DNA from 4 places in the Oceanimonas doudoroffii genome. Region 3 is predicted to be linked to each of the others. Evidence: predicted binding sites of a transcription regulator. Region 3 holds the regulator's gene; each other region holds the start of a gene.

Region 1 (7,587 bases), on a different contig from region 3:
CGGCCACGCTCCTGCAGGTTGAACAGGGCGTAGGCCAGGGCCTTGCCCTTGCCGTTTGAGATCAGCACGCCGTTGTTGCGCTGGCCAATGTTGCCACCCTTGTGCGGACCGTAGTGGTCAAAGGTGTGGTACATCAGGCCGGAGCCGGAAGTCAGGGTCATGAACTCGGTCTGGAAGCCGATCAGGCCACGGGCCGGAATGATGAAGTCGATGCGCACGCGGCCCTTGCCGTCCGGCACCATGTCGGTCATCTCGGCCTTGCGCTCACCCAGTTTCTCCATGATGGAGCCCTGGCAGTCTTCTTCCACGTCCACGGTCAAGGTTTCGAACGGTTCCATCAGCTGGCCGTCTTCTTCCTTCAGAATAACTTCCGGACGAGACACCGCCAGTTCAAAGCCTTCCCGACGCATGTTCTCGATCAGAATGCCCAGGTGCAGCTCACCCCGGCCGGATACGCGGAATTTGTCGGGATCACCGGTTTCTTCCACCCGCAGGGCCACGTTGTGTACCAGCTCCTGCTGCAGACGCTCGAGAATGTTGCGCGAGGTCACGAACTTGCCGTCGAGGCCGGCAAAGGGAGAGGTGTTGACCTGGAAGGTCATGGTCACGGTGGGCTCGTCTACCGACAACGGCGGCAGCGCTTCCACGGCACCGGCGGCACAGACGGTGTCGGAAATCTTCAGCTCGCCCAGGCCGGTAATGGCCACGATGTCGCCGGCGCTGGCTTCGGTCACGTCATGACGCTGCAGGCCCAGGTAACCCATCACCTGGCCCACCTTGCCGTTGCGGGTCTTGCCGTCGGCGCCGATCACGGTCACCTGCTGGTTGACCTTGACGGTGCCGCGCTTGATGCGGCCCACGCCGATAACACCCACGTAGGAGGAGTAGTCGAGCTGGGAGATCTGCATCTGCAGGGAACCTTCCGGATCCGCGTCGGGTACCGGTACCTGATCCACTATGGTCTGGAACAGGGTGGTCATGTCTTCGGTGCGCTCATCGGCGTCGAGCGAAGCCCAGCCGTTCAGGCCGGAAGCATATACCACCTGAAAGTCGAGCTGGTCGTCGGTAGCACCCAGGTTGTCGAACAGGTCAAACACCTGATCCATCACCCAGTCGGGACGGGCGCCGGGCTTGTCCACCTTGTTGATGATCACGATGGGCTTGAGGCCTTGGGCAAAGGCTTTCTGGGTCACGAAGCGGGTCTGAGGCATGGGGCCTTCCTGGGCGTCCACCAGCAGCAGCACCGAGTCAACCATGGACATGACCCGCTCTACTTCACCGCCGAAGTCGGCGTGTCCGGGAGTGTCCACGATGTTGATGCGGTATTCCTGGCCCTCGGGAGAGGTCCAGCGAATGGCGGTGTTCTTGGCCAGAATGGTAATGCCGCGCTCACGCTCGATATCGTTGGAGTCCATGACGCGCTCTTCGGCTTCACCGCGGCTTTCCAGGGTACCGGACTGCTGCAGCAGCTTGTCTACCAGGGTGGTTTTACCGTGGTCGACGTGCGCGATGATGGCAATGTTTCTCAAGTTGTTGATTTCAGATGACATTAATTTCTTTCACTCGCATAGTATCGAGGCGGGCACACGCCGGCGCTGCCGCTCTCAGGGGGTGTCCGTCGCGACGAGTGCAGCGGAACCAAATAAAAAGGGCTGCAAATTGTACACGCTTTAGCCGCTTCAATATATTAATTTATTGTGTTGGCTGCCCGCGCCCCGCCACAGCGGCGGAATCGACGCCACCCCGGCGTTCGGGCCGACGCCCTCCCAGGGTCAATGAAAAAGACTCGCACCGATCCTCATGCTCACCTTGAGTGCTATCATGGGCCCGGGCCGCTGCCGGCCGTGCGGAATGGACAGCAAATGCACCGGAATAACGCATCTCTTCAAACTCGCACCAAAAGGATCCAGACATGCACTAAACTGGTGCATGGCAATGGCAGCCGGTTTTCATGCTTGTCGGTAATATGCCAACATAACAAGCACTTACCAACATGGCACGGTTTTAGCTTAGTAAACGGCAACTGATGAATTTGTTCATCAGACCCTAGGATGCTTATTTTTGGAGGTCGAAATCCATGTCAATCGAAACCGTAATGGACATGATCAAGGAACACGATGTCAAATTCATCGATCTGCGCTTTACCGATATCAAAGGCAAGGAGCAGCATGTCACCCTGCCCGTAAACCAGATCAACGATGACTTCTTTGAAGAAGGCAAAATGTTCGACGGCTCTTCCATGACCGCGTGGAAAACCATTCACGAGTCCGACATGGTACTGATGCCCGATCCGTCCACCGCCGTGATGGATCCCTTTACCGAAGACGCCACCCTGAACATTCGTTGTGACGTGCTCGAGCCCGCCACCATGCAGGGCTACGACCGCGACCCGCGCTCCATCGCCCGTCGCGCCGAAGAATACCTGGTGTCCACCGGCATTGCCGACACCGTACTGATCGGTCCCGAGCCGGAATTCTTCATGTTTGACGACGTGCGCTTCCACACCGACATGTCCGGCAGCTTCTTCAAGATCGACGACACCGAGGCCAAGTGGAACTCTGGTCGCGACTACGAGGAAGGCAACAAGGGCCACCGTCCTGGCGTGAAGGGCGGCTACTTCCCGGTAGCTCCGGTTGACTCTTCCCACGACATTCGCTCCGCCATGTGTCTGATCATGGAAGAGATGGGCCTGGTGGTTGAAGCTCACCACCACGAAGTAGCCACCGCCGGTCAGAACGAAATTGCTTGCAAATTCAACACTCTGACCAAGAAGGCCGACGAAATTCAGATCTACAAGTATGTGGTTCACAACGTCGCCCACGCCTTCAACAAGACCGCCACCTTTATGCCCAAGCCGCTGGTAGGTGACAATGGTTCCGGCATGCACGTGCACCAGTCTCTGGGCAAGAACGGTGAAAACCTGTTCTCCGGCGACCTGTACGGCGGCCTGTCCGAAATGGCGCTGTACTACATCGGTGGTATCATCAAGCACGCCCGTGCCCTGAACGCCATCACCAACCCGGCCACCAACTCCTACCGTCGTCTGGTGCCCGGCTTTGAAGCCCCGGTCATGCTGGCCTACTCCGCCCGTAACCGCTCCGCCTCCATTCGGATTCCGCTGGTCGGTTCCCCCAAGGCCCGCCGCATCGAGACCCGCTTCCCGGATCCGGCCGCCAACCCCTACCTGTGCTTTGCGGCCCTGCTGATGGCCGGCCTGGACGGCATTCAGAACAAGATCCACCCGGGCGATGCCATGGACAAGGATCTGTACGACCTGCCGGCCGAAGAAGCCGCCGAGATCCCGACCGTGGCCGTGTCTCTGGACGACGCCCTGAACAACCTGGACCAGGATCGCGAGTTCCTGACCCGTGGTGGCGTGTTCTCCGACGAGTTCATTGATGCCTACATCAAGCAGAAGCGCACCGAGACCGAGACCATCAACATGGCGGTTCACCCGCTGGAGTTTGATCTCTACTACTCCGTATAAGCGTGACGCGATAAGCTGAGTGTCAAAAGGCCCGGGAAACCGGGCCTTTTTTGTTGCTCGCTCCCACGCTCTGCGTAGGAACGAGATAATAGTGAGGTGACAGGGGTGAGGAGTGAGGAGTGAGGAGAATCCACAACTCATCCCTCACCCCTCACCCCTCACCAACGATTACAACACCTGATGGCGAGTAGACGGAAACAGGTTGAGCAGCTTGTGCACCAAATAGACGCAGCACAGGGTGATCAGAATGGCCACCGTCATCGAGCTCATGCGGTAAAGGGCGCTGAACACCAGATCATGCTGGGGCGACACATACTGCCCAAACAGAATGCCCACCGTGGTCAAGCCGGCAAAGCCCACACCGGGCATGGGCTCTCGAGCATGCAGCCGGGCAAACACCATGGTGCAAATCCAGAACGCCAGTCCCAGCAGCAGCAGATTGTGGTAGTAGTCATACAGCACCAACTGAAACAGCAACCCCGCCGAGCACCCCAGCAGGGTGCCGATGCAACGGGCTCGCCCCGATACCACGGCGCCGGCGAAGCTCATGGGAAACAGCACCAGCACGGTGGCCACCTGGGCCGACAGCGAGTCCACCAGATCCAGGGTCTGAAACACCACAAAACTGAGGGTGGCCACGATGGCTCCCAGCAGGGTCTGATGGCGCAGCACGTTATCGCTTTTCTGCGGCAGCGCCCGGGCCACGGGAGGTTCCCGGTTGGGCAGCAGGGCATAGAGCAACGCGGCCACCGCCACCGACAGGCAGGAAGCCACTATGTTGCTGGCGGCCATGTCGGCCAGGTGATACTGGGGGTAACTGGCAAAGTGCAGCATGATGCTGAGGCTGACGCAGCCACTGGCACCAAACAGCATCAGTGGCCCTTTGGCCATCAGGTTGAACCGCCACAGAAACAACAGAAACACCACCATCACATACGCCGGTGGCCAGTGCCCGAGCAGCCCCGGCAGCAGCATGACCTCCAGCGAGGTCAGCACCGACGAGCCGATAAACTGCACCATGACAAAGCGGTTCAGCACCGGCACCATGCCCAGCAGCAGCATAGGGTAAACGGTAAAAAACACCCCCATCTGCCAGTCCATCACCTTGGCGGTGAGCATGCCGATGGTGCTGCCAATAGCGATGCGCAGACAGCCCCTGAGCTTGTCGTCGGTAAAGGTCATGGCCGCATACCCATCAGTAGAGATAGCGGAACTGACTCACCAGCCACAGCTGGATCCAGCCCAGGCCGTGCAGCCAGCTGCCCGCCTCGGGAAACAACTGCACCGTGGCCCGGGCGCCGGTGGCCAGCGGCGGCACCGGCTCATCCAGGGCGATGTGCACCCGCAACCGCTGGGCGTCCCGCACCCAGCGATCGGAGTTTTCCGGCTGCACCAGCAGGCCGTCGGCTGACTGCTGCCCCTGGCGTACCCCGCTGTCGATGCTGCTGACATGGCCGTCGAAAATGTGGCCCGGCAGGGCATCGAACACCACCCCCACTTCGGTGCCGGTGGTGACATGACGCAGGCTCTTCTCCCGCAGATCGGCAATCACCGTCAGTTCGTTGGAAATCAGTGCCAGCAACGGCTGGCCGGCCTGGGCCTGCACCCCTTCCTGCAACTGCAGGTTGCCGACACGGCCGGCGATTTCCGCCCTCACTCGTGTACGCTCCAGCGCCAGCCGGGCCTGTTCATGGGCATTGCTGGCCTGCTCATGGGTCAGCTCCACCGCAGCCTGGGCCTGCCGCGCCTCGTGCAGCCTGGCCTCGGCCGCCTGCAGCGCGCTTTGCGCCTGCTCGGCCTGGTTGCGGGCCTGCTCCGCCTGCTGCACCGACATATGGCCGAGGCGGTGCAATCGCTCCAGCCGGACGGCCTCTCGGGCCAGCTCTTCGGCCCGCAACCGCGCTTGTTCAATCTCCGCCTGCACCGCTTCCATTACCGCTCGCTGACGGGCACTGTCGGCGGCGGCCAGCTGCTGCTGTAACTCGGCCCGGGCCAAAGCCAGGCGGTAGTCGGTGTCATCCAGCGCAAACAGCAGCTCCCCCGTCGCCACCTGCTGGTTGTTGCTGACCGCGACTTCCGTGACCTGCCCCGCCACACGAGGACCCACCGACAGCACCGGCCGGTGCGCCTGGGCCTGGGGCGTCATGGGGGCGTAATTGTCGATCAGCACGAAATACACCAGCAGCACCCCAAAGGTGATCAGGGCAATGCGTACCCAGCGATTGAAACTTTGCTCTGCGGTCATCATTTGCCCTCTTTTTCTCCCAGCTGCTCGCTCAGTTTCTGCAGGTTGCCGCCAATGTGGTTCACCATGCGCTCAAACTCGGCCAACTCGGCATCGCTCAGGCCTTCCAGCACCTGACGACGAGTATGGTCCAGCACCACCTCCATTTCCGACAACAATGGCTGGATCGCCGGGGTCAGGTACACCGTCTTGCCACGGCGGTCATTGGCACAGGGCCGGCGCTCCACCAGCCCCAGCTGTTCCAGCCCGTCCAGGGTGCGCACCAGGGACGGGCTTTCCACCCCTACCCGGCGCGCCAGCTGATGCTGCTGAATGCCCTCTTCCCGCTGCAGATGGGTCAGGGTGATCCAGCGACTCTGGGTCAGCCCCAGGGGCTTGAGCCGTTCATCGTTGATCAGCCGCCACTGCCGCACCAGATTGGCCAGCGCCATGCCCAGTGTTCTCATCTCAACCTCCAAATTAGTTAGCTAGCTAATTATATTCACGCTACCGATATTTGCCAAGATATTGCCACCGGGCGGGCAAGGTTCTTGCAACGGTACTCATCAAGGCCCAGATGTTTTCATCAAACCGCCGCAAGTTGCACCATGATGTAGCAATTCGCTGGTCATGGGTTACACTGTTTGCACCACACTGGTGCAAACCTTGATGTTGAGGACGTGAGCGTGAAAAACCGGATCAGCATTCAGACCATTATCGACAGCCAGCTCACGGCGGTGCTGGTGGTAGACGGCGACCTGGTGGTGCAATTTGCCAACACCGCCGCCGAACAACTGCTCACCCTGAGCAAGCGCCGGCTGCAGGACGCCCGGCTGGATAAGGTGGTGGAAGACATTTCCCTCGACATGCGCCGCATTCAGCGCTGCATCGAGCTGGAGCAGGGGTTTACCAACAGCGAGGTACAGGTGATCATCGACGGCCTGCCCCGCTGGGTCGACGTAAGCGTCACCGCCTTTACCTGGGAGCGGCAGACCCTGGCCCTGATGGAACTGAGGCTGGTCGACCAGCAAAAGAAAATCAGCCAGGAGCTGCAGCAGCGAGCCCAGCAGCAGGCGGCCCGGGAGCTGGTGCGCGGCCTGGCCCACGAGATCAAGAATCCCCTCGGCGGCCTGCGGGGCGCGGCCCAGCTACTGGAGCGGGAGCTGGAAAAGGAAGAGCTCAAGGAATTCACCCACCTCATCATTGCCCAGGCAGACCGGCTGCGTAACCTGGTGGATCGACTGCTCGGTCCTCAACGCCCGGGCCAGCGCGAGGTGATCAACCTGCACTCGGTGCTGGAGCAGGTACGCCGCCTGGTGAGCATGGACATTCCTCCCGGCATTACCCTGACACGGGACTACGATCCCAGCATTCCGGACCTGGAAATGGATTCGGAACAGTTGCAACAGGCCTTTCTCAACATGGTGCGCAATGCCGTGGAGGCCCTGGGCGATCACGGCCACATCACCATTCGCACCCGCACCGCCTTTCAGGTGATGCTGCAGGGCAAGCGCTACCGGCTGGCCGCCGAGGTGCGCATTATCGACGACGGTCCGGGCATTCCCGCCCTCCTGCACGATACCCTGTTCTACCCCATGGTCACCGGCAAGGAAGGCGGTACCGGACTGGGACTGTCCATCGCCCAGGAGCTGATCCATCAGCATCAGGGCCGCATTGAGTGCCAGAGCCGGCCGGGCCTGACCGAATTCATTATTTATCTGCCGCTACGACGATAGGAGCACTTTATGGCTGAACTGATTTGGGTCGTCGACGACGACAGCTCCATTCGCTGGGTACTGGAGCGGGCCCTGGCCCAGGCCGGGTTTCGCTGCCGCAGTTTTGAAGACGGTGAAAGTGTACTGGATGCCCTGACCGG
Region 2 (7,587 bases), on a different contig from region 3:
TGGCAAGTGCATACCCGTGGCCCTAGCCATTCTGGCCGAGGAGACCGCCAAAAACGCCGTCTATTACGAGGTGGCCTGAGTCCGGAGCTCACGATCATTGAAAAAGCCCCCGAAAGGGGGCTTTTTGTGTTTTGCAGGGCTGCTTATTTGAGGCAGCTTTGGCTACCATGGGGGCAGTTATCATTAAGGATGCCGTAGCCATGAAAGAGACGCAACGAACCCTTTCCGCCCGCAAGAACGTGGCCCTGGTGGCCCACGATCACAAGAAATCCCAGTTACTGGACTGGGTATCCACCCACGCCGAGGCGCTGCGCCCCCACCGCCTGTATGCCACCGGCACCACCGGCACCATGCTCGGTCGTCGGGTCGGGCTGCCGGTCGAGTGCCTGCTGTCGGGCCCCATGGGCGGCGATCAGCAACTGGGCGCGCTGATCGCCGAGGGCAAGATCGACGTGCTGATTTTCTTCTGGGACCCGCTCAACGCCGTACCTCATGATCCGGACGTCAAGGCGTTGTTGCGGCTGGCCTCGGTATGGAATATTCCGGTAGCCACCAATGCCGCCACCGCCGACATGCTGATTAACAGCGCTCAGATGAGCGCCGACTTCAGCATTTGCATTCCCGATTATGAAGGTTACCTGAAGGAAAGAACCGGCGACTGAAGTGCCGGCTCAGCCCCGGCCCAGCTGCCTGCTGGCATAGCGGGGTCGGTTGCTCATGATCTGACTTTTTTGCTCGTCGGTCATGCTGGCCGGGTTCAGTCCCAGCACGCGAAAGGTGAGCAGCGGCCTGGCCTCCAGGGTTACCATCAGTGGCCGAATCCCCTGCAGGACGGTGTCGCCGGGCTCGCCATAGGCATGGCTGAGAATACCCTGCTGTAGCAGATTTTTGACGGCGGGCTCGGTTACCGGCAGTTTTATGACGTTTCTGCGCTGAATGACGAACTCCCGCAGCACCGCCTTTTCACTGGCGTCCAGATAATCCAGCAGTTCCTTCAGCAGCTTTTGTCGGGTCAGCCGTTGCTTGCGGTAAAAGACGTGCTGAAACAGCATGATGGCCGCGATGGATAAAAAGTAGGTGGCCGACAGTACCATCATCAGCACAAACAGCAGGCGGTAATCTGCCAGCCAGGTACCCAGGGCGCCGGCAAACAGCCGCTCGGGCAGCAGGGTGATCATCAGGCAGCTGAGCATCAACCAGCACATCAACCAGTTCAGCGTGGAAACCTGTCGCAACTCCGGCATTGTTCGTCTCTCCGAGGAAGGGCCAGGCAGGCCCGAAAGTCCATGGCACAGTTCAGGCAAAATATGTGCCAGTGAGGCCACACTGAGGGAATGTTAACACCGAGCGCAGGATGGTGGGAAAGGTAATAAGATAATTATCTTTATATTAAACGTATACAAAAATCTGTTAACTTTGTCCCGGTTTTATGTTTTATTAGGGCCCAGTTGGTAATACTTTAGTATGGCTAGACAGGGAGTCATTAAGTAATGAATACAGTTTCACTTGAACAGGCACTGGTGATCATTCAGGGCGCACTGAACCGGGCGAAGGAAGTCTCGGCCGCGCCGCTGACCGTGGCTGTGCTGGACAATGCAGGCGTATTGGTGGCCCTGCAGCGGCAGGACAATTCCAGTCTGATGCGCCCCGATATCGCCATTGCCAAGGCCTGGGGCTCCATCGCCCTGGGACGCAGCTCTCGCGGGCTGGCGGAAATGGCCGCAGCCCGGCCGGGCTTTATGCAGTCACTCAATACCCTGGGCGAAGGCAAAATTCTGCCGGCGCCGGGCGGGGTACTTATTCGTGATGAAAACAAGCGCATCATCGGCGCCGTCGGCATTACCGGCGATCTGTCCGATGTGGATGAAGCCTGCGCGGTAGCCGGCGTCGAGCATGCCGGCCTGCAGGCGGATTGCAGCTGAGGGAGCTGTCTCCCCGCTGGGATAACATGTTGTTTTGGTCGAGGGGTAACCTTGGTTACTCTTTTTTCACGCTCACCTTGTGGTGGGCGTTTTTTTTATGAATTTTTACCGTATTCCGGTATGGTTGGCAAAAACAAAGCCCGCATTTTGTGGACGGAGCCAAAAAATAACTATGTCACGGATAAGAGCAAGGAACGAAGAGAAGATTATTCGCGCAGCCAGCCGGGTGTTTGCCGAGCACGGCTATGCCGCCACCAAGACCGCCGATATCGCCGAGTTGGCGCAGTTGCCCAAGCCCAATATCTACTATTACTTTGGCAGCAAGGAAAACCTGTACCGGGCCGTGCTGGAAAGCGTCACCGAACCGTTGCTGGCGGCCTCGGCGCCCTTTGAAGAACATCAGGATCCGCTGACGGCGCTGACCGCCTACATTCGCGCCAAGCTGCTCATCTCCCGGGATTACCCCTATGCCTCCAAGGTGTTCGCCAGCGAGATCATGCACGGTGCTCCCCACCTGCCGGAAGACATCATTCAACGCCTGAGCGGCCAGACCCGTTTTCTAAGCGAGCGCCTGAGTCAGTGGATGGAGCAGGGGCTGATGGCCCGGCTGGAGCCCAAGCACCTGCTGTTTGCCATCTGGGCATCCACCCAGACCTACGCCGACTTCAACTGGCAGATCACCATGGCCCTGGGCAAGGACGAGCTCGACGAGACCGACTTTGATCAGGCCGCCGAGGTGATCACCCGCATGGTGATCGAAGGCTGCCGGGTCAGCCCCCTGGCCGAAGCCTGACAGTCAGCTCGAGGGGTTCTTGGCCTGGTTGCCCAGCTCCCGGTCGGGCATGATAAAACCCAGCAGCAGACATCCCAGGCCATAGCCGGCCAGTGACAGGTAGACCGGCGCCGACCAGTCGGCCTGTTGCTGCTGATACTGCCAGCCCAGCCAGATCACTCCCAGGGTGCCGCCCAGCGAGCGGCAGAAGTTCATCAGCGCCAGCCCAGCCCCCAGCTGGCTGGCGGGCAGGGCGTTCTGCACCGCGATGGAGCAGGCCACGATCAGAAAGCCGATGCCCACGCCGGCGGCAATTAAACCACCATACAGCCAGAGGCCGCTCAGGCCATGGTTCACCAAGCCCCACAGCAGGCCACAGCCCAGTCCCAGCAGCAGGCCACCGGCCCAGGGAAAGGGACGGCAGTAGCCCACATGGGCAATGCGCTTGCCGCTGACAAAGGTGCCGGCGGTGACACTTAGAATAAACCACAGCAATACTCGGCTGGTGTCTTCCGGCCGCTGCCCCTGCTGCTCCAGCGCCAGGGGCAGATACACCAGCAACCCCAACCGCACCGCTTCCGACAAGGCCAGCAGCAGCACTGCCATGGCCATCAGACGCTCGCCCAGCAGCCGCAACGGCAGCACGGGGTGAGGATGCCGCCACTGCTGCACCAGCAGCAACAGGCTGAGCAGCAGGGCCGAACCGATCAGGAGCGGCTGCCACGGCGCCAGTGCCGGCAGCAGCTCGGCGGTGTTGGTGGACAGTCCCCAAGCCACCCCCGCCAGCACCAGCAGCACCATGCCGGTGTGGTCGGGCCTGCTGCGGGTACCCCTGTGTCCCAGGCCCTGCAGTGCCCACCAGCACAGCCCCATGGCGAGTACGCCCAGGGGTAGCTTGAACAGAAATAGCCAGCGCCAGTCAAAGCGGGCGATCAGGGCGGCGCCCAGCAGCGGCCCGGCCACGCTGGATACCGCGAACAGGGTGGAGATCAGTCCCTGATAGCGGCCCACCTGACGAGGCGGTATTACATCGGCAATCACCGCAAACGACAGTGCAATCAGGCCACCGCCACCGAGACCGGTGAGTAACCGGGTGGCCAGCAGCTGCGCCAGGCTGTCGGCCAGGACACTGGTCATCGAACCCAATATAAAAAGGGCAATGGCCGTCAGCAGGCAGGGCAGGCGGCCGAAACGATCGCTCAGCCGGCCATATACCGGCATGGTCAGGGTCATGGTGAACAGATAGCCGCTGACCAGCAGCGGCGCCAGGGCTGGGGCGTCAAAGGTGCGCCCCAGGCTGGAAATGGCCGGCATCAGCAGGGTGATTTCCAGCGCGCCCAGCATGATGGCCAGGGCTACACCGGCAAAGACGCGGTGTGCCTGCCGGTCTGGGGATGTCTCAAACATGATAAACAGGGCTCCCACTACACTTAAAGAAAACAGGCCGGGCCTTTCATGGCTTGCCCGAAACCGTCGTGCCAACAGGCAGTTAACTATGAAGTGGCGGGCACCGGCAACTTGAGTGTAAAATAATTGTTGACCCATGAGTCAGATTTTAATTTAATTAGATGTGAAGATATTAACAACTCATTTGTTCGGCCAGGCGCCAGAACCCTGAAGGAGGCAAGCCGTGATCACCTTTCTGTTAAATCAGGAGCTGCGACAGGAGCAGGACCTGTCCCCCAATATGACGGTGCTCAATTATCTGCGCACCCGCGTTGGCAAGACCGGCACCAAGGAAGGCTGCGGCTCCGGTGACTGCGGCGCCTGCACCGTGGTGCTGGGCGAGCGTGACGGTGACCGCATGCGTTATCGCTCGGTCAACTCTTGCCTGACCTTTGTGTCGGCACTGCACGGCAAGCAATTGCTCACCGTGGAAGATCTCAAGTCCAAGGATGGCCGCCTGCACCCGGTGCAACAGGCCATGGTCGACTTTCACGGCTCCCAGTGCGGCTTCTGCACCCCGGGCTTTATCATGTCGATGTTTGCGCTGAGCAAGAACAAGCCGGCGGCCGGACAGCACGACATCTTTGAGGCCCTGGCCGGTAACCTGTGCCGCTGTACCGGCTATCGCCCCATAGTGGACGCCGCCAAGGCCATTGCCGAACAACCGCAACTGGCCGATGACTTTTCCCGCTACGAGCAGCAGCTGGTGGAGCAACTGGCGCAAATTGAGACCGACACCCTGGTGACCCTGAGCGGTGACGACAAGGTGTGCTTCTCGCCCACCAGCAGCGCCGAACTGGCCACCCTGCTGGAGCAGCACCCGGATGCCCGGCTGCTGGCCGGCGGCACCGATCTGGCGCTGGAAGTGACCCAGTTCCACCGCGAGCTGCCCACCATGATTTATGTGGGCAACGTGGCCGACATGAAAACCCTGGAAGAGACCGACGATGGCCTGGTGATTGGTGCCGCCCGCTCCTTGAGTGACAGCTACGAGGCGCTGAACCGCTACTATCCCGACTTCGGTGAGCTGCTGCACCGCTTTGCGTCCCTGCAAATCCGTAACCAGGGCACTCTTGGGGGTAACGTCGGCAACGCCTCGCCCATCGGCGATGCGCCGCCGGTACTGATTGCGCTGAACGCCACCCTGGTGTTGCGCAAGGGTGAGCGCGTGCGCGAACTGCCGGTGGAAGACTACTTCCTCAGCTACAAGGTGACGGCCCAGGAGCAGGGCGAGTTTATCGAGCGCATTATCGTGCCCAAGCCCGCCGCCAATCAGCACTTCAGGGTGTACAAGCTGTCCAAACGGATAGACGACGACATTTCCGCGGTGTGTGGTGCCTTCAACCTGATCATCGAGAATGGCACCGTCACCGACGCCCGCATCGGCTTTGGCGGCATGGCCGCCACTCCCAAGCGGGCCTCCGGCTGTGAACAGGCGCTGCTGGGCCAAAGCTGGAACATGGCCACGGTCAAGGCCGCCATGAAGGCCCTGGAAGCCGACTTTGAGCCGCTGTCGGATTTTCGTGCCAGCAAGGAATACCGCACTCGCACCGCAGCCAACCTGCTGTACAAGTGCTTTATCGAGCAACAGGATCTGAAACTGGAAACCAGGGTGACGTCTTATGTCTAACAAACCGCAGAACACGCTCACCATCGATGAAATGATGGCGAAGATGAAACAGGAACTGCAAACCGGCGTGGGCAAGAGCGTGCCCCACGACAGCGCCGCCCGGCAGGTATCCGGTGAAGCCCAGTACATTGACGATCGGCTGGAATTCCCCAATCAGTTGCATGTGTATGCCCGGCTGTCCGACAAGGCCCATGCCCGCATCACCAAACTGGACGTAAGCCCCTGTTACCAGTTCCCCGGCGTGGCCATTGCCATTACCGCCGAAGACGTGCCCGGCGAGCTCGACATCGGCCCGGTGCTGGCCGGTGATCCGCTGCTGGCCGATGGCAAGGTGGAATATTACGGCCAGCCGGTGCTGGCGGTAGCCGCTAATGATCTGGAAACTGCACGCAAGGCGGCCATGGCGGCCATTGTGGAATACGAAGAGCTGCCGGCGGTGCTGTCGGTGGAAGAGGCCCTGGAAAAAGAGCTGTTTGTGACCGAAAGCCACAAGCAGCAGCGGGGCGACTCCGCCGCCGGCCTGAAAAAGGCCAAGCACGTGATCGAGGGCAGCCTGCATATCGGCGGTCAGGAGCATTTTTATCTGGAAACCCAGATAAGCTCCGTGGTGCCCACCGAAGACGGCGGCATGATGGTGTTTACCTCCAGCCAGAACCCCACCGAGGTTCAGAAGCTGGTGGCCAGTGTGCTGGGCGTACCCATGAACAAGGTGGTGATCGACATGCGCCGCATGGGTGGCGGCTTCGGCGGCAAGGAAACCCAGGCCGCCGGCCCTGCCTGCATGGCTGCCGTGGTGGCCCGTCTCACCGGTCGCCCGGCCAAGATGCGGCTGCCGCGCATGGAAGACATGATCATGACCGGCAAGCGTCATCCCTTCTACAACCAGTACAAAATCGGCTTTGATGATCATGGCCGCATTCAGGCGGCAGAAATCACCGTGGCCGGTAACTGCGGTTATTCGCCGGATCTGTCATCGTCCATTGTCGATCGGGCCATGTTCCATTCCGACAATGCCTACTACCTGGGCGATGCCACCGTGATCGGCCATCGCTGCAAGACCAACACCGCATCCAACACTGCCTATCGCGGCTTTGGCGGTCCTCAGGGCATGATGACCATAGAGCACGTGATGGACGAAATTGCCTCACACCTTGGCAAGGATCCCCTGGAGATCCGCAAGATTAACTTCTATGGCAAGGCCGAGCGCAACGTCACCCATTACCATCAGCCGGTGGAGCACAACATCATTCACGAGTTGGTGGCGGATCTGGAGTTGTCGTCGGAATACGCCAAGCGCCGCGAGGAAATTCGTACCTTCAACGCCAACAGTCCCATCCTGAAGAGAGGGATTGCCATCACGCCGGTGAAGTTCGGTATTTCCTTTACCGCCACCTTCCTCAACCAGGCCGGTGCACTGATCCACGTCTACACCGACGGCAGTATTCACCTCAACCATGGTGGCACCGAGATGGGGCAGGGCCTCAACATCAAGGTGGCCCAGGTGGTGGCGGAAGAGTTCCAGGTGGACATCGATCGCATTCAGATCACCGCCACCAACACCGACAAGGTGCCCAACACCTCACCCACCGCGGCGTCGAGTGGTGCCGATCTGAACGGCAAGGCGGCCCAGAATGCGGCCCAGACCATCAAGCAGCGACTGATTGACTGGGCGGCGGGCCACTTCCAGGTCAGTCCGGAAGAAGTGGTGTTCAAGAACAACTTTGTGCAGATTCGCCACACCCTGATGTCGTTTCAGGAGTTCGTGCAGCTGGCCTACTTCAACCAGGTATCGCTGTCGAGCACCGGGTTCTACAAGA
Region 3 (7,587 bases):
CCTGCACACCGGCTCTGTGCTGATCGACAAGATGAAAATCGCGGGGCAGTAAACCTAGCTATAAGCTGCAAGAAGGGCCGCGTATGCGGCCCTTGGTGTTTCTGGCTATTGATATTGATGGCAGGGCGTAGGTTGGGATTCGCTACGCTCATCGCCAACCTACGGTTAGCTGTTGCCTGATCAGTGCAGCAGGATCAGCGTGGCCAGCCCCAGGAAGGACAACAGGCCGACGGTGTCGGTGATGGTGGTCAGGGCCATGGAGCCGGCCAGGGCCGGATCGATATTGAAGCGTTTCATGATAAGCGGAATGCTGGCGCCGGCCAGGCCCGCCACCGACAGGTTGATAAACATGGCGGCGGCAATCACCAGGCCAATTTCCCAGCTGCCTTTCCATAGCGCCACTACCACGGATATCGCCACCGCCCACAGCATGCCGTTAAGCAGACCCACCAACGCCTCCTTGGTCAGTAGCCAGCGGGCGTTGCTGTCGCCGATATGGCCCACCGCCATGCCTCGAATCACCAGCGCCAGGGTCTGGTTGCCGGCAATGCCGCCCATGGACGGCACTATGGTCATCAGAATGGCCAGGGTAGCCAGCTGGGACAGGGTTTCCTCAAACATGTTGGATACGCTGGCGGCCACCAGCGCCGAGCCCAGGTTGATGGTCAGCCAGAAGGAGCGGCGGCGCGCGCTGGTGAGCACGGGGGCAAAGGTGTCCTCGTCGTCGTCCATCTTGGCCATACCCATCATGGAGTGCTCGCCTTCTTCTCGAATGATGTCGACCACGTCGTCGATGGTGATGCGCCCGAGTAGCAGGTTGTTTTCATCCACCACCGGTGCCGACAGCCAGTCATGGCGCTCAAACAGGTTGGCCACCTCGGTGTCGGTCATGGTCAGGGGAATGGCTTCCACCGAGGTGTCCATGGCCTCGGCCACCGTGGTGGTGGGAGACTGTACCACCAGGCTGGCGAGGGAAATGTCTCCCAGCAAACGGTTATGCGGATCCACCACATAGAGGGTGTCGGTGCCTTCCGGCAGCTCGCTGTGCAGGCGCAGGTAGCGCAGCACCACGTCTATGGTGACATCGGGGCGCAGGCTGATGAATTCGGTGTTCATCAGCGAGCCGGCGGTGTCTTCCGGATAGGACAGCGCCAGCTCGGCACGCTGGCGATCCTGCTCGTCCATTTCGGTGAGCACCTGGTTGAACAGCTGCTCGGGCAGATCCCGCAGTACATAGGCCAGATCGTCCGACTCCATGTCCTCCAGGGCGATGGCCAGCTTTTCCGGCTCCATCAGCCGAATGATGCCGTCGCGCACCTCTTCCGACAGCTCTTCCAGGATCTCGCCGTAATCGTCCGGATCGATCAGCTGCCAGAGTACCTTTCGGCTGGGAGCGGGTGAAGATTCCAGCAACCAGGCCACGTCCCCCGGGCGCATCTGCTGCAGCATGCGGCGCACGTGCACAAACATGCCGCTGTTGAGGGCCTGGGTGACCGCCTCGAGGTGGTCCGTGGTGCCGGTTTGATCGGTGGACTCTGTCATGGGGCGGATCCGTCGGGTTATTCCGACTCGTTAAAGCGATCCGCCACCAGCCGGGCCACGGCATTCATGGCGGCTTCCGCTTCCGGGCCCTCGGCCACCACGCGAATGGCGTGTCCCTGGGCCGTTTCCAGCATCAGCAGGCCCATGACGCTGTTGGCGGGGGCCTCTTTCTGCTGGTTGCACACGGTGACTTCGGCGTCGAATTGCTGGGTCAGCTGCACCAGCTGAATGGCGGCCCGGGCGTGCAGCCCTAGCTTGTTGACGATTTGCAGGTCGCGTTCAATTTTCGGCATTGCGCTTTTCCAGAGTACGGTGACGTAGCTGCACGCTTTTGCCCATCTGGCCAAAGACCCGGGCCAGCTGTTCGGCGATGAAGACCGAACGGTGCTGACCGCCGGTGCAGCCGATGGCCACGGTGACATAGCTGCGGTTATTGCGTTCCAGGTGGGGCATCCAGGTGATCAGCAGGTTTTCCAGCTGCCACAGGTATTTCATCACCTCGGGCTGGCTGCTCAGGTAATCGGCCACCGGCTGATCCTGGCCGGTAAAGGGGCGCAGTTCGGCAATCCAGTGGGGGTTGGGCAGAAAACGGGCGTCAAACACGAAGTCGGCGTCCTTGGAAACGCCGTATTTGTAGCCAAAGGACTCGAACACCCAGTTCAATTCCTTTTCTTTCTTGCCGAGGATGCGTTCGCGAATGATTTCGCTGAGATCGTGAATGCTTAAGGACGAGGTATCGATGCGCAGGTCCGCGTCCGACGACAGTGGCGCCAGCAGATGAGTTTCTTCGCGAATGGCCTCGTCCAGGGTCAGGCTGTGGCGGGACAGCGGATGCAGCCGGCGAGTGTCCCCAAAGCGGCGGATCAGCACCGAATTGTCGGCGTCGATAAAGATGCTGGAAGGCTGAACGTCATCCATGGCTCGCACCTCGGCCAGAAAGGCTTCCAGCTGCTCGGCACTGTCGGGCAGGTTGCGTACGTCTATGCTTACCGCCACCGCTCCGGGTTTGTCCCGGCGCAGCCGCACCAGCTCCGGCAGCAGCGCCACCGGCAGGTTGTCGACGCAGTAATGGCCGAGATCTTCAAGTACCCGCAAGGCCACGGTTTTGCCCGAACCGGAACGGCCACTGACGATCACCAGCTGCATCTTGCTATCCTCAGGCTGAAATCATGATTTGATAGAGTTCCTCATCGCTGCCGGCCTGACGTAATTGCCGGCACACCTGCTTGTTACTCAGTTTCTCGGCGATCAGCGACAGGGTCTTGAGGTGTTGCTTGCATTCCTGCTCCGGTACCAGCAGGGCAAACACCAAGCCCACCGGCTGGTTGTCGATGGCGTCGAACTCCACCGGCTCGGCAAAGGTAAGCAGTACGGCAGTCGCCTTGTTGTCATCGCTGATCCGGCCGTGAGGAATGGCGATGCCATTGCCGATGCCGGTACTGCCCATTTTCTCTCGGGCCAGCAGACAGTCAAAAAGCGGCTGGCTGCCGATATTGAGATGTTCGGCAGCCAGCTCGCTGATAATTTCCAGAGCACGTTTTTTGCTCGTGCAGGGGACTGCACTGCGGGTGCAGCCCCTGCTGAGTATGTCGGCGACTTCCATGGTTATTTTTGCTTGAGTTTTTCTTTGTGTTTGATGATTTGACGATCCAGCTTGTCGATGAGGCTGTCGATGGCCGCATACATGTTTTCATGCTGGGAGTTGGCAAACAGCTCGCCGCCGGTGACGTTCAGCTTGGCTTCGGCGATTTGCTGCATTTTTTCCACATTAAGGATGACGTGCGCATTGGTGATGTGATCGAAATGGCGTTCCAGCCGGGTAAACTTGCTGTTCACATAATCACGCAGGGCATCGGTGATCTCGACATGGTGTCCGGTCAGATTTATTTGCATAACGTCTTCCTTCTGTCGTTGCCTTTAAACCAGGCGTTTGCGCTGATTGGAAGGGGGAATGGCCAGTGACTCCCTGTACTTGGCGATGGTTCGCCTGGCCACCTTGATCCCCTGGTCGGCCAGCAGCTGGGCAATTTTGCTGTCGCTCAGCGGCTTGGCCGGGTTTTCGGCCCCGACCAGCTTCTTGATCAGGGCGCGAATTGCCGTGGACGAACACTCACCCCCGTCGTCGGTGCCCACATGACTGAAGAAGAAATACTTGAGTTCAAACACGCCACGGGGGCTGTGCATGAACTTCTGTGTGGTCACCCGGGAGATGGTGGATTCGTGCATCTCCACCGCTTCCGCCACATGGTTCAGCACCATGGGCTTCATGGCCTCTTCTCCATATTCAAAGAATGCCTGTTGTTGTTCAACAATACAATTGGCAACCTTGAGCAGCGTCTCATTTCGGCTTTCAAGGCTCTTGAGAAACCACTTGGCGTCCTGCAGGTGATTGCGAATAAACTGGCCGTCCTCGCTGTTGCGGGGCTTGCTGGCCAGGGCCGCGTAGGTCTGGTTGAGCCGTATCTTGGGCATGGCCTCTGGGTTGAGTTCCACCACCCAGACCCCGCTGCGCTTGGTGACCACCACATCGGGAATGACGTATTCGGAGTTACCCTGAATAATGCTGCTGCCGGGGCGGGGCTCCAGTTGCTGAATCAGCGCCAGCACTTCCCGGAGCTCGTCTTCCTTGAGCTTGGTCTTGCGCTGCAGGCTGCGGTAGTCACGGTTGCCGAGCAGGTCCATGTGCTGGGCCAGCAAGGCGCGGGCTTCACTCAGCCAGGGTGTGTCGGGCGGATACTGCTCCAGCTGAATGCACAGGCACTCCTGCACGCTGCGGGCGGCCACGCCGATGGGGTCGAAGTGCTGAATACGCTTGAGCACTGCTTCCACTTCGTCGGCCTCGATACCGAGCTCCCGGGCCGATACCGCTTCCAGCAGATCGTCGATACCGGCGGTGAGGTAGCCGGCGTCGTCGACGGCATCGATTATGGCCATGGCGATGGCCTGATCGGTGTCACTGAAAGGGGTCAGATTCATCTGCCAGATCAGGTAGTCCTGCAGGCTCTCGGTGGTTTCACCCTGGTAAACGCTGTCTTCCAGCCCTTCCGGCAGGCCGGCGCCGCCGCTGACCGGAGAGGCGGTGTAAACCTCCTCCCAGCTGGTGTCCATGGGCAAGTCTTCGGACAGCTGGTTGCGCTCCATGGCGGTGTCGGCGGCCATCTGCTCTTCGTTGCGGTTGTCGGCCACCTTGACGCTGTCGGCTTCCTCCTGCTCCAGCAGGGGGTTGCTGTCCAGCGCCTGCTGAATTTCCTGCTGCAGCTCCATGCTGGACAGCTGCAACAGGCGAATGGCCTGCTGCAGCTGGGGCGTCATGGTCAGCTGCTGGCCCAGACGTAACTGAAGAGTCGGCTTCATGTATGCAAACGTCCTTCCATATCAACCGCGGGTTGCGGTGCCTTCAGAGGCTGAATTGTTCGCCGAGATAAACCTTTTTGACCTGCTCGTTGGCGAGGATTTCCGTCGGTGTGCCGGCGGCGATGCGGTGCCCATGACTGACAATATAGGCCTTTTCGCACACGTCCAGGGTCTCGCGCACATTGTGATCGGTGATCAGTACGCCCAGTCCTCTGTCCCTGAGGTGCAGAATGATTTTCTTGATGTCTATCACCGAAATGGGATCCACACCGGCAAAGGGTTCGTCGAGCAGAATAAAGCGCGGATCCGCCGCCAGCGCCCGGGCGATCTCAACCCGCCGCCGTTCGCCGCCGGACAGACTCATTCCCAGGCTGTCGCGAATATGGGTAATGTTGAATTCTTCCAGCAGCTGTTCCATTTTCTCGCTGCGGCCGTCGGCATTCAGATCCTTGCGGGTCTGCAGCACCGCCATCAGGTTGTCGGCCACGCTCAGGCGGCGAAAAATCGAGGCCTCCTGGGGCAGGTAGCCAATGCCGGAGCGGGCGCGCACGTGCATGGGCTCGTGACTGATATCCTGGCCGTCGATGGTGATGCTGCCGGCGTCCCGCTGGACCAGGCCCACAATCATGTAAAAGGAGGTGGTCTTGCCGGCACCGTTGGGGCCGAGCAGACCCACGATCTGACCGGTGTTAACGGTCAGGCTGACGTCGGCCACCACTTTGCGGCCCTTGTAGCTTTTCTGCAGGCCGCGCGCTTTCAGTATCGCCATGCTCAGTTCTTGTCCTGCTCGTCGAAATTCTGCACCTGCTCGGGCAGGAAGATGGTGGTGACCCTGTCCTTGCCGCCCTGGCTTTCGGCCTCCATCTGCTCCTTGTCGATAAAGTAGCGAATACGGTAGCCGGTGACGATGTTGTCATCCTGCTTGAGCTTGGCGTCCCGAATCAGGGTGATGGTGCGGGCGCGCATGTCGTAGTGAATTTCCCGCGCCTCGGCATGCACCGGCTTGCCGTTGTTGAGGATCTGCTCGTAGGTGGCCGGACTGCCCTTGGCAGTCATCGACTGCAGGCCCTGTTCATTGCGGATCACCACCAGCTGGTCGGCGCGCACGTCTATGCTGCCCTGCTTGACCACTACCTTGTCGATAAAGGTGACCTTGTCATCGGCCAGCTCTACCAGTTGACGGCCCGCGTCTATGGTCACCGGCTGGCGAAAGTCGCTGTCCCTGGCCTGGGCCTGACCCAGGCCGAGCAGGCCGCCAAGACTAAGGATTGAAATAAGTTGCCCGGGTTTCATTCAGTAATTCCACCGTTTGTTGATCAAGCTCGCCCAGCACACCCAGCCCCTCGGCCTGGTATTGCGGACTTTGCAGCCGCACCTGCCGGTTGGAGCGCAGCTGGTTATTGATAAAGTCCAGTTCCAGATATTCGGTGGTCAGGGTTTCCACCAGGGCATCCGGTTGCAGCCCATTGCCCACGACATTGCCGGTCAGCACGGCATTGTCGCCGGTATTGATGGTGCCGTCATCACCGCGGAGCCGCCACTGGGGCTGGCCATCGGGGGAATAGAGCAAGATAACAGGTTTTTTCATCAGGGTCATGGACAGGGGCTCGTAGTACTCGGCGTACTCCGCCTGCATGCCCCGGTAGGGCAGCCCCAGCCGGTTGTACTGCACGCTGGCCAGGTTGGTGGCGACGAAATCGGGCTGGTAATCCTGCGGGTTTACCGGCGCTTCGGTATCGTTGCGAAACCACTGCCAGCTGGCCAGCGCAATGATGAACAGGGCGCCAAACAGCCAGGTCTGGCGGCTCATACGCTCATGCCCTCGGCCTGCTCCAGCCGGCCGCGGGCCGCCAGCAGCAGATCGCACAGTTCGCGCACCGCACCCCGGCCACCGGCGGTGCGGGTCGTGTAGTCGGCCCGCTGCAGCACCAGCGGGTGGGCATCGGCCACCGCTACCCCCAGGCCGCAGTCCTGCATCACCGGCAGATCCACCACGTCGTCGCCGATATAGGCCACCTGTTCGGGGGTGAGTTCCAGGCGCTCAAGCAGCTCGCCGTAACTGTGCATCTTGTCACTCTGGCCCTGATAGACATGGCGCACGCTCAGTGAAGCCATGCGTTCACTGACGATGCGCGAGCTGCGCCCGGTGATCACCGCCACTTCGATGCCGGCATTGAGCAATGCCTTGATGCCAAAGCCGTCCCGCGTGGAAAAGCCCTTGTATTCCTCGCCGTCGTTACCGAGGTAGATCATGCCATCGGACAAGACGCCGTCCACGTCACAAATCAGCAGGCGAATGTCTTTCAGCCGGCGCCAGACGTCCTTGGTCACGGCGCCATAGAGGGTTTGTACCGTCATCAGATCACTCCCGCGCGTAGTAAATCGTGCATGTTAAAGGCCCCGATCGGGCGCTGGTCATCATCCAGCACCAGCAGGCCGCTGATTTTTTTCTCTTCCATCAGTTTGACCGCTTCCGCCGCCAGCATGCCGGCGGGCACAGTGGTGCAGCTGCGGGTCATGACCTGCGCGATGCGAGTGTTGTGCACGTCAACCTTGTGGTCCAGGGTGCGGCGCAGGTCTCCGTCAGTATAGATGCCGGCCAGCCGGCCTTCGCCATCGACCACGGCGGTAAAGCCCATGCCGCTGCGGCCGATCTCCAGCAGCGCCTCGATGATCAGGGTGTCGAGACCC
Region 4 (7,587 bases), on a different contig from region 3:
GGATATGCATGCTGAGCTCGCCCTGCTCAAACCTGAGCTGAATGCGCATGCCGCCCAGCTCGGACGGATTCAGACGAATGTCTGCCTGTTGCAAATCCTGACTCACCATCACCTGCACCTGTTGGCTCAGCTGGCGGGCATTCTGCTCCGGTGAGGCCTGGTGCAGGTTGAGCATGCGTTCCCCCAGGGGCTGAGGCACGCGCTCTGGTGCCGGGGCGGCGTCCCGTGTGGCTGCCGTCGTCGTCACCAACTGTGGATCGCTGACGCCGGCGGCCGACCGGGTCACGGCATCACCGGCTGTTCCCTGAGCAACCAGAGAAGCACTGGCCGATCGCTCGCTGAGCGGCAGTTCCTCGCCACCCTCGGAACCCTCTATTGTCCCGGCGCTGAGATCAATGGCCGCCTGCTCGTCGCCGTCATTCGATTTGAGGGCAATCTCGGCATCCCCCTTGACGCCGGGCTCCGTCGCCTGGCCTTGTTGGGTCTGCTGCCAGCGACGACCGTGCTCGATCTGGGCCAGCCAGTCGGGCGTGGCCGTCCTTTCCTGCCGAACCGAAGCAACATCCTGCCTGGGCGCAATCGCCGGCTCTGCCTCCGTCTCCCCCGTCATGTCCGGCCCCTCGCCGGCCACGGTATTCACCGGGACGGGCGAAGAAGCTCGCGCAGTTTCAGCCTGCTCCGGTGCTAACGGGGAGGCGCGGCCGGCCTGTTCAGCCGCCGGTGGCTGAGCACCTGAATGACGGATGTCTGAAGGCTGTTTCGGTAATGCCTCTGCCCCGGCGTCGTCGGCCCCAACCGGGGGCGCCACCTGAGCAGGCTGGTCACCGGCCTTGCCGCTGGAAGAAATCGTGGTAGTAGCGCGTTCGCTTCCACCGGTCATACCGGCATGAAGGGCGGCAGCGGGAATTCCTTTGTCGCCCGGCCCCGCCGTTTCCGCCTTGGCGGCCACAGGGGGCGGATTACCACTCGGCGGCTCTTCGGGCTGCGCCTGGGTGGAATGCTGCCCTGGAGAGGAGGCCTTTACTGCAGCCTGTTGAGCCGTTACAAAGGATTCGTTTGCCGCCGAGCTGCCGGTTTTTGCCGGTTTCATATCCGGTTCGGCGCTATCTGCCGAGGCGTGATCGTCCTGCCAGACGGCCTGAGCAACCGGCTGAGCGGGCTCCCTGCGGCCCTGGAGCAGTGGTTCGGCATGCGCTTCCGGCAGGTCGGCGGCTGCCGTTGCCGCCTCCGGCAGCGGCTTGCCGCCCACTGCCGCCGCGGTGGAAGGGATCTCCTCGGCCGGCACCGCGGAAACGGCATCGCCAGCCGCGAAGCCTTCCTTGGTATCGCCCGGACTTGAGTCGGTCTCGTCACTCTCGGCCGCTTCGTTGGTTGTTGCATCGACCGTTGACAATTTATTGGCGCCGGACTCAGTGGATTCAGCCATAACCCGCTCTTCGCCACTGTCCGCCCCCGGAACGGCCGGCATGCCCTTGTCGCCGGTTTCGGCGCCGGCCTTGCTCAGCAGTTCGGAAAAACCGGATGGCTTTCCCGCCTCGCCCGGCTGCAAAGCGGCCCTTGACGAATTCATGCCGCCGAACAGGGCGGGAATGACTGTGGTCATGCTGATCCCCTGATTGTCGCTGTGGCCGGTGCGGCCTCGATACTGTTACTTCAAAAAAAAGCAATTTATGTACCAACTTTATAACGCGTAAGCGAGGGCGTGAGTATGATCACTAGAGCGGCTTGCGGTGAAAGCGGTAAATGGCGAGGTTGTCGAGCATTTTCTGCTCCTGGCGGGCGGCTTCCTGCTGCTTGCGTTCGGCCTCACGAGCCAGCAACTTTTCAATGGCCTGCTTGCGGGTACGTACCGCCAGCCAGGCATTGCGGCTTTGTTCCAGCTCGTCCCGGGCTTGTTGCAGGCCCTGCTGCTGCTGCTGCTGGGCGATTTCCAGCTTGTCGATAAAACCGCGAAAGTGGCCAAACTGATGGGCTTCCAGGCCGCTTCGGCCCCGTTGCTGAAAGGTCTGTACATACTGACGCTGATACTGGCTCAGGGTCTGCAGCTGCTGCTCCATGCGTTGCAGTTGCAGCTGGGCGACGTTCATCTCGGCCGCCGCCTTGCGCTCTTCGCCGTCGAGCTGTTCAAGCAGCAGGTTCAGGGCCCGGCTCATCAGCCGGCCCTCAGCAGCGGCATGGTCACCACTTCCAGCTCTTTCAGGCAGTCATCAAGGCCAATGACGTCTGTCATGCCCTGGGTCAGAAAGCGGTCGAGCCGGGGCCGAATGGTGATGGCCATGTCAAGCCGGGGATCGGCGCCACTCTTGTAGGCACCGAGGTTGATCAGGTCGTGATTCTGCTGATAGAGGGCGTAGGCCTGTTTCAGTGCCCGGGCCTGTTGCTGGTGCTCAGGAGTGGTGACCGCCGTCATTACCCGACTGATGGACTTTTCAATGTCGATGGCGGGGTAATGGCCGCTGTCGGCCAGCTGCCGCGACAGCACAATATGGCCGTCGAGAATGGCCCGGGCCGCATCGGCGATGGGATCCTGCAGATCATCCCCTTCCGTCAGCACGGTAAAAAAGGCGGTGATACTGCCCTGCCCCTCGGCACCGTTGCCGGCCCGCTCCACCAGCGCCGGCAATTTGGCAAACACCGACGGCGGATAGCCCTTGCTGGCCGGCGGCTCGCCCACCGCCAGGGCAATCTCCCGCTGAGCCTGGGCATAGCGGGTCAGGGAGTCCATCAGCAGCAACACATTCAGCCCCTGATCCCGATAATATTCCGCCAGGGTCAGGGCGGTCTCGCAGCCCTTGAGCCGCATCAGCGGCGAGGCGTCGGCGGGGGCCGCCACCACCACGGCCCGGGCCCGGCCCTCATTCCCCAGAATGACGTCGATAAATTCCTTCACCTCCCGGCCCCGCTCACCGATAAGCCCCACCACCACCACGTCGGCCCGGGCTCCCCGGGTCATCATGCCGAGCAGCACGCTCTTGCCCACGCCGGAGCCGGCAAACAGCCCCATGCGCTGGCCCTGCCCCACGGTCAGCACCGAGTTGATGGCACGAACCCCCACATCCATGGGCGCATCGATGGGTTTGCGCGCCATGGGATTGAGGGGGCGGGAGACAAAGTCGGCGGTGGTGGAAGTATGTATCGGCCCCTGTCCGTCCAGGGGCTGGCCCACGCCGTCGATCACCCGGCCCAGCAGTGCCATGCCCACCGGAACACCCGCGCCGTCACCTGCCGGCGTGACCCGGGCTCCGGGGATCACTCCCTTTAGGGACTCACTCGGCATCAGGTAGAGCTTGTCATCGGCGAACCCGACCACTTCCGCATCCATCTCGCCAAACTGGGTCTGCACTCGGCACTGGCTGCCCACGGCGGCGGTGCACCCCACCGCTTCCAGGGTCAGCCCCACCACTCGGGTCAACTTGCCGCTGGCGGCCAGGGGCGGCGCCAGACCGGCGCACTGATAAGCGGTCAGACGCTCAGCCAGCGTCATGGAAACGGCTCCAGTTGGCCTTGATGAAATTGGCCATGAGCGCATCAATGCGTTGTGCCAGGTTTACATCCAGCTGCGACAGGGGGGTGATAATTTTCAGCTCGCCCCGAGCCAGGCCCGGCTCGGCAATAAATTCCCAGCCCCGTTTTGCCCGGGCGTCCTGATCGTAATGGGCCTCCAGCATCACCAGATCTTCGGCATGCAGGTAAAAGGTCAGCGGGCCATTCTGGGCCGGCAACGCCTTCAAGGCCTCCTGTACCGTGGCTAGCAGCAACTGCGGGGACGCACTGGCCTCGGCCTTTAGCAGGTTGCGGGCGAGCTCCATGGCCAGGGTCACCAGGCTTTGCTCCACGGTGTGATCAATTTTCGACAGGGGGGCCTGCAGCTGCTCCACCAGGCAGCTCCAGTGTTCCAGCTGCTGCGCCACCTGTTTTCGGCCTTCGGCCAGTCCCTGCTCCAGCCCCTGTTGCAGGCCGGCCTGAAGGCCTTCCTCCATGCCCTGCAGACGCCCCTCTTCCCGGCCTTCGGCAACCCCCTGAGCCTTGCCTTCGGCATGGCCTTCCTCAAAGGCAGCCTGACGAATGCTTTCCAGGGCCTCTGCGGTAAGGGGTTCGGGTGCCGGCTGCTCGGGGGCAGCCGGCACGGCCTCCCTGGGCTCGGGCTCGGCCCGCAGCCGCAGGGCGGCGCTGCGCATCTGCTGACGCTTGCGCTCAATCTCAAGCTCCGGCCACTGCCAGGCACTGTTGTCCTGGGCGTCGGCCTGAGTGCGATCTTCGGTGTGCTCCGGGTTACTCATACGTAATCATCCCCGCCGCCCTTGGACAACATCAGCTCGCCGCTGTCGGACAGCCGGCGGGCGATGGCGAGGATCTCGCGTTGGGCGGTTTCCACATCGCTGACCCGTACCGGCCCCATGGCTTCCAGATCTTCCTGCAGCATGTCGGCCGCCCGTTTGGACATGTTGCCCAGAAACTTTTCCTTGAGCTGATCGTCGGCGCCCTTGAGCGCCCGTTGCAGCAGATCGGCATCCACTTCCCGCAACAATACCTGAATGCCCCTGTCGTCCACGTCGATCAGGTTTTCGAACACGAACATCAGATCCTGAATCTTCATGCTCATTTCCTCGTCCTGCTCGCGAATGGAGTCCATCAGCGCGCCTTCCACCGAGGTGTCGAGGTAGTTCATGATGTCGGCCGCGGTCTTCAGGCCACCCATCTTGGCCGCCTTGGCGTTGCTCTTGCCGACAAATTGTTTTTCCATGATGTCGTTAAGCTCCTGCAGCGCCGCCGGCTGCACTTCTTCCAGCTCGGCAATACGCATGACCAGATCCAGCCGCATGGGCTCGGGAAACTGTTGCAGAATGGCCGCCGCCTGATCCGCGTCCAGATACGACAGCACTATGGTCTGAATTTGCGGGTGTTCATTATGAATAATGCCGGCCACCTGTCGGGCATCCATCCATTTGAGTGAGTCGAGGCCACGGGAGCCGGCGCCGGCGGCGATCTGGTTAACCAACCGGCCCGCCTTGTCTTCACCCAGGGCCGCCACCAGGGCGTTGCGCACAAAGTCCTGGCTGCCCACGCCTATCTTGGTAAAGCGCTGAATGTCTTCAATAAACAAGCGGTGCACGGCGTTGACCCGATCGGGGCTGAAATCTCCCAGGGCAGCCATTTTCATGCCGAGGCGCTGCACCTGCTTGGGATCCAGGTGGCGAAAGATCTGTGCCGCGTCTTCTTCACGCAGGCTCAGCATCAGCAGGGCCGCCCTTTCGGTGCCCGTCATGCGGGACAGCAGCTGGCGCTGCTCGTCGGTAATTACCAGCCCATCATCACTCATCGCTCTGCACCCAGTCTTTGATTACCTGCGCCGCCAGATCCGGCTCGTTACCCACCAGGGCGCGCACCGCCGCCAGCAGATCTTCGTCCTTATTGAGGTTGGGCAGCTTGAGCTGGCCGTCCTTGATGCCAAACATGCCATCTTCCAGCTCAGCCTGTTGCGACAGCAGGCTGAGCTCATCGCTGCCGGCTAGGGCACTCTGGCTGTCGAGATCCACCTCTTCGCCTTTCTCATCCATATTGAGCAGCCGTTTCACCATGGGCCGCACCAGCGCCAACAGCAACACCACCAGCACCAGCACGGCACCAACAATGCGAGCCAGTCGCCAGAACCAGGACTGCTCATAGAAGGGCACTCCGGCCACCGCCTCCAGGTCGGGGCGGTTGAAGGACATGCTTACCACCTCAATGGCATCCCCCCGGCTAACGTCAAAACCCAGGCCGCCTTTAAGCAGTCGCTCGATACGGGCCAGCTCGGGAGCCTCAAGGGGTACCCGCTCCAGGCTGCCGTCGGCCTGGGTCACCGTTTTGTAGTCCACCGCCACGGACACCGTCAGCCGGCGAATATCGCCCACGGCGTTCTCGGTGTGGCGAATGGTGGTGTCCAGCTCAAAATTACGGGTGGCCTCACGACGGTTGCGCTCGGTGGCGCTCTGCTCTGCGGCCTGGCCGGCTTCCTCGGGTATATCCGCATCCATCGGCGGCTGGTTGGTCAGGGCACCGGGAATGCCGATGGCGCCACGGCCACTGGTGTTATCTTCCATCACCATTTCCGAGCGAACCGCGGGCATGTCGGGGTTGTAGGTCTTGACCGTTTGCTGCTGCCGACGAAAGTCCAGTCGCAGATCTACCTCCGCCGTGTAGTTGCCAAGCCCCAGCACCGGGCTGAGAATGGCGTCAATCTTCTGGCGGTATTCCGCTTCCTGCTTTTGCTGCAGCTCAAACTCACGCCGTGTGCGGGCAGACATGGGATCCTGGGAGCCGGAATTGAGCAGGCGGCCGTTCTGATCGGTGACCGTGACCCGGCCCGGGGTAAGATCCGGCACCGCCGATGCCACGGTATCCACAATGGCGTCCACTTCTTCCTGGCGCAGGGCACCGCCCCGGCGCAGGTTGAGTACCACGGTGGCGCTGGGTTTGCGCTTGTCGCGCACGAAAACGTTTTCTCTGGGAATGGCCAGCAACACCTGAGCCGAGGACACACTGTTATATTGCTCGATCACCCGGGCCAGCTGACGCTCTCGGCTGAGATTGAGACGCTCCCGCTCCAGCCGTTGACTGATGCCAAAGCCGGGATCGGAAAGCAGTATGCTGTCGCCTTCGGGAGGCGCCTGGGTCAGGCCGGAACGACGCAGTCCCAGTTGAATGTCGGCGTATTGATCCGCGCGCACCAAGACGCTGTTGCCGTCAATCGCGTATTCCACCTTCTGGGCGTCCAGGTAATCGAGGGTTTCGATCAGTTCCTGGTTGCCGTATACCCCCAGCGGCCGCATTTCGGGCTCCTTGCCCCACAGCAGCACAAACACCGCCATGGCCAGGCAGATGGCCAGGGCCAGCACAATCACGATCTGGCGCAGCACGTCGGTGTTGCCCAGCAAGGCAAAGGGCGTACTCTTACGCTCTTCCGCCTCCATGGAGGCCCCCTCGGTATTGGCCGGAAGCGTGTTTTTGTCGGTTTCCGCCAGCGGATTGTCAGCCACCCGTCAGCTCCTTACACCGGCATGTTCATAATGGTTTTGTAAGCATCCACCAGTTTGTTGCGCACCTGCACGGTGGCCTCAAAGGCAATGCTCGACTTTTGGGCCGAGATCATCACCTGCTCCAGCCCCACGGCAGAGTCACCCAGCTCAAAGCGGGTGCGCAAATCACTGGTGGTCTGCTGCAGGCCATTGACCTTGTTCACGGCCTGCCCGAGCAATTCGGCAAAATCCTGTTGAGGGACGGCACCCTGAACCGGGGTCAGGTTTCTGGCCTCCCCCTGCATTGATTGCATTTCGGCCAACAGCGCAGCGGCTTTGATATCCATGACGTTTGGCTCCTCAATCAGTAAATGTCTGGCATTCACGCATACTAATGCAAAGCTCGGGCCAGTTCATCTTTTCGGCGTCAGGCGGGTACGTGAATACCCGCTTCCCGCATGCGTGCCAACTTGTAACGCAGGGTGCGCGGGCTGATGCCCAACTGCTCGGCGACCTCGCGCCGACTGCCACCGCTGCTGTGCAGCGCCTGAAGAATAATGCGGTGCTCCTGACACTCCAGCTCTTCGCC

What was found. The regulator sigma-54, encoded in region 3, starts transcription at its own class of promoters, with help from an activator protein. The targets are predictions, from matches to a motif close to TGGCACNGTTTTNGCTT.
Region 1: the regulator sigma-54 is predicted to act here: its motif matches at 1,995-2,011, upstream of glnA (glutamate--ammonia ligase).
Region 2: the regulator sigma-54 is predicted to act here: its motif matches at 1,299-1,315, upstream of B6S08_RS09620 (superinfection exclusion B family protein).
Region 4: the regulator sigma-54 is predicted to act here: its motif matches at 1,662-1,678, upstream of B6S08_RS07090 (flagellar hook-length control protein FliK).

What each region holds. Positions count from the first base shown of each region.
Region 1 covers NZ_NBIM01000003.1:167,346-174,932, forward strand. Annotated here, with positions in the region: gene typA (translational GTPase TypA) at 1-1,550, opposite strand, end outside; gene glnA (glutamate--ammonia ligase) at 2,078-3,487, shown strand; gene B6S08_RS11730 (DUF2955 domain-containing protein) at 3,656-4,669, opposite strand; gene B6S08_RS11735 (HlyD family secretion protein) at 4,683-5,735, opposite strand; gene slyA (transcriptional regulator SlyA) at 5,732-6,178, opposite strand; gene glnL (nitrogen regulation protein NR(II)) at 6,398-7,447, shown strand; gene glnG (nitrogen regulation protein NR(I)) at 7,457-7,587, shown strand, end outside.
Region 2 covers NZ_NBIM01000001.1:2,076,280-2,083,866, reverse strand. Annotated here, with positions in the region: gene B6S08_RS09630 ((2Fe-2S)-binding protein) at 1-79, shown strand, start outside; gene B6S08_RS09625 (methylglyoxal synthase) at 201-662, shown strand; gene B6S08_RS09620 (superinfection exclusion B family protein) at 672-1,244, opposite strand; gene B6S08_RS09615 (GlcG/HbpS family heme-binding protein) at 1,491-1,922, shown strand; gene B6S08_RS09610 (TetR/AcrR family transcriptional regulator) at 2,095-2,715, shown strand; gene B6S08_RS09605 (MFS transporter) at 2,719-4,101, opposite strand; gene xdhA (xanthine dehydrogenase small subunit) at 4,325-5,770, shown strand; gene xdhB (xanthine dehydrogenase molybdopterin binding subunit) at 5,763-7,587, shown strand, end outside.
Region 3 covers NZ_NBIM01000005.1:143,677-151,263, reverse strand. Annotated here, with positions in the region: gene pmbA (metalloprotease PmbA) at 1-52, shown strand, start outside; gene mgtE (magnesium transporter) at 181-1,542, opposite strand; gene B6S08_RS14125 (HPr family phosphocarrier protein) at 1,560-1,835, opposite strand; gene rapZ (RNase adapter RapZ) at 1,822-2,688, opposite strand; gene ptsN (PTS IIA-like nitrogen regulatory protein PtsN) at 2,699-3,145, opposite strand; gene hpf (ribosome hibernation promoting factor) at 3,148-3,435, opposite strand; gene B6S08_RS14105 (RNA polymerase factor sigma-54) at 3,460-4,896, opposite strand; gene lptB (LPS export ABC transporter ATP-binding protein) at 4,940-5,665, opposite strand; gene lptA (lipopolysaccharide transport periplasmic protein LptA) at 5,668-6,189, opposite strand; gene lptC (LPS export ABC transporter periplasmic protein LptC) at 6,158-6,706, opposite strand; gene kdsC (3-deoxy-manno-octulosonate-8-phosphatase KdsC) at 6,703-7,257, opposite strand; gene B6S08_RS14080 (KpsF/GutQ family sugar-phosphate isomerase) at 7,254-7,587, opposite strand, start outside.
Region 4 covers NZ_NBIM01000001.1:1,526,643-1,534,229, forward strand. Annotated here, with positions in the region: gene B6S08_RS07090 (flagellar hook-length control protein FliK) at 1-1,603, opposite strand, end outside; gene fliJ (flagellar export protein FliJ) at 1,716-2,153, opposite strand; gene fliI (flagellar protein export ATPase FliI) at 2,153-3,484, opposite strand; gene fliH (flagellar assembly protein FliH) at 3,471-4,280, opposite strand; gene fliG (flagellar motor switch protein FliG) at 4,277-5,320, opposite strand; gene fliF (flagellar basal-body MS-ring/collar protein FliF) at 5,313-6,953, opposite strand; gene fliE (flagellar hook-basal body complex protein FliE) at 7,031-7,345, opposite strand; gene B6S08_RS07125 (sigma-54-dependent transcriptional regulator) at 7,426-7,587, opposite strand, start outside.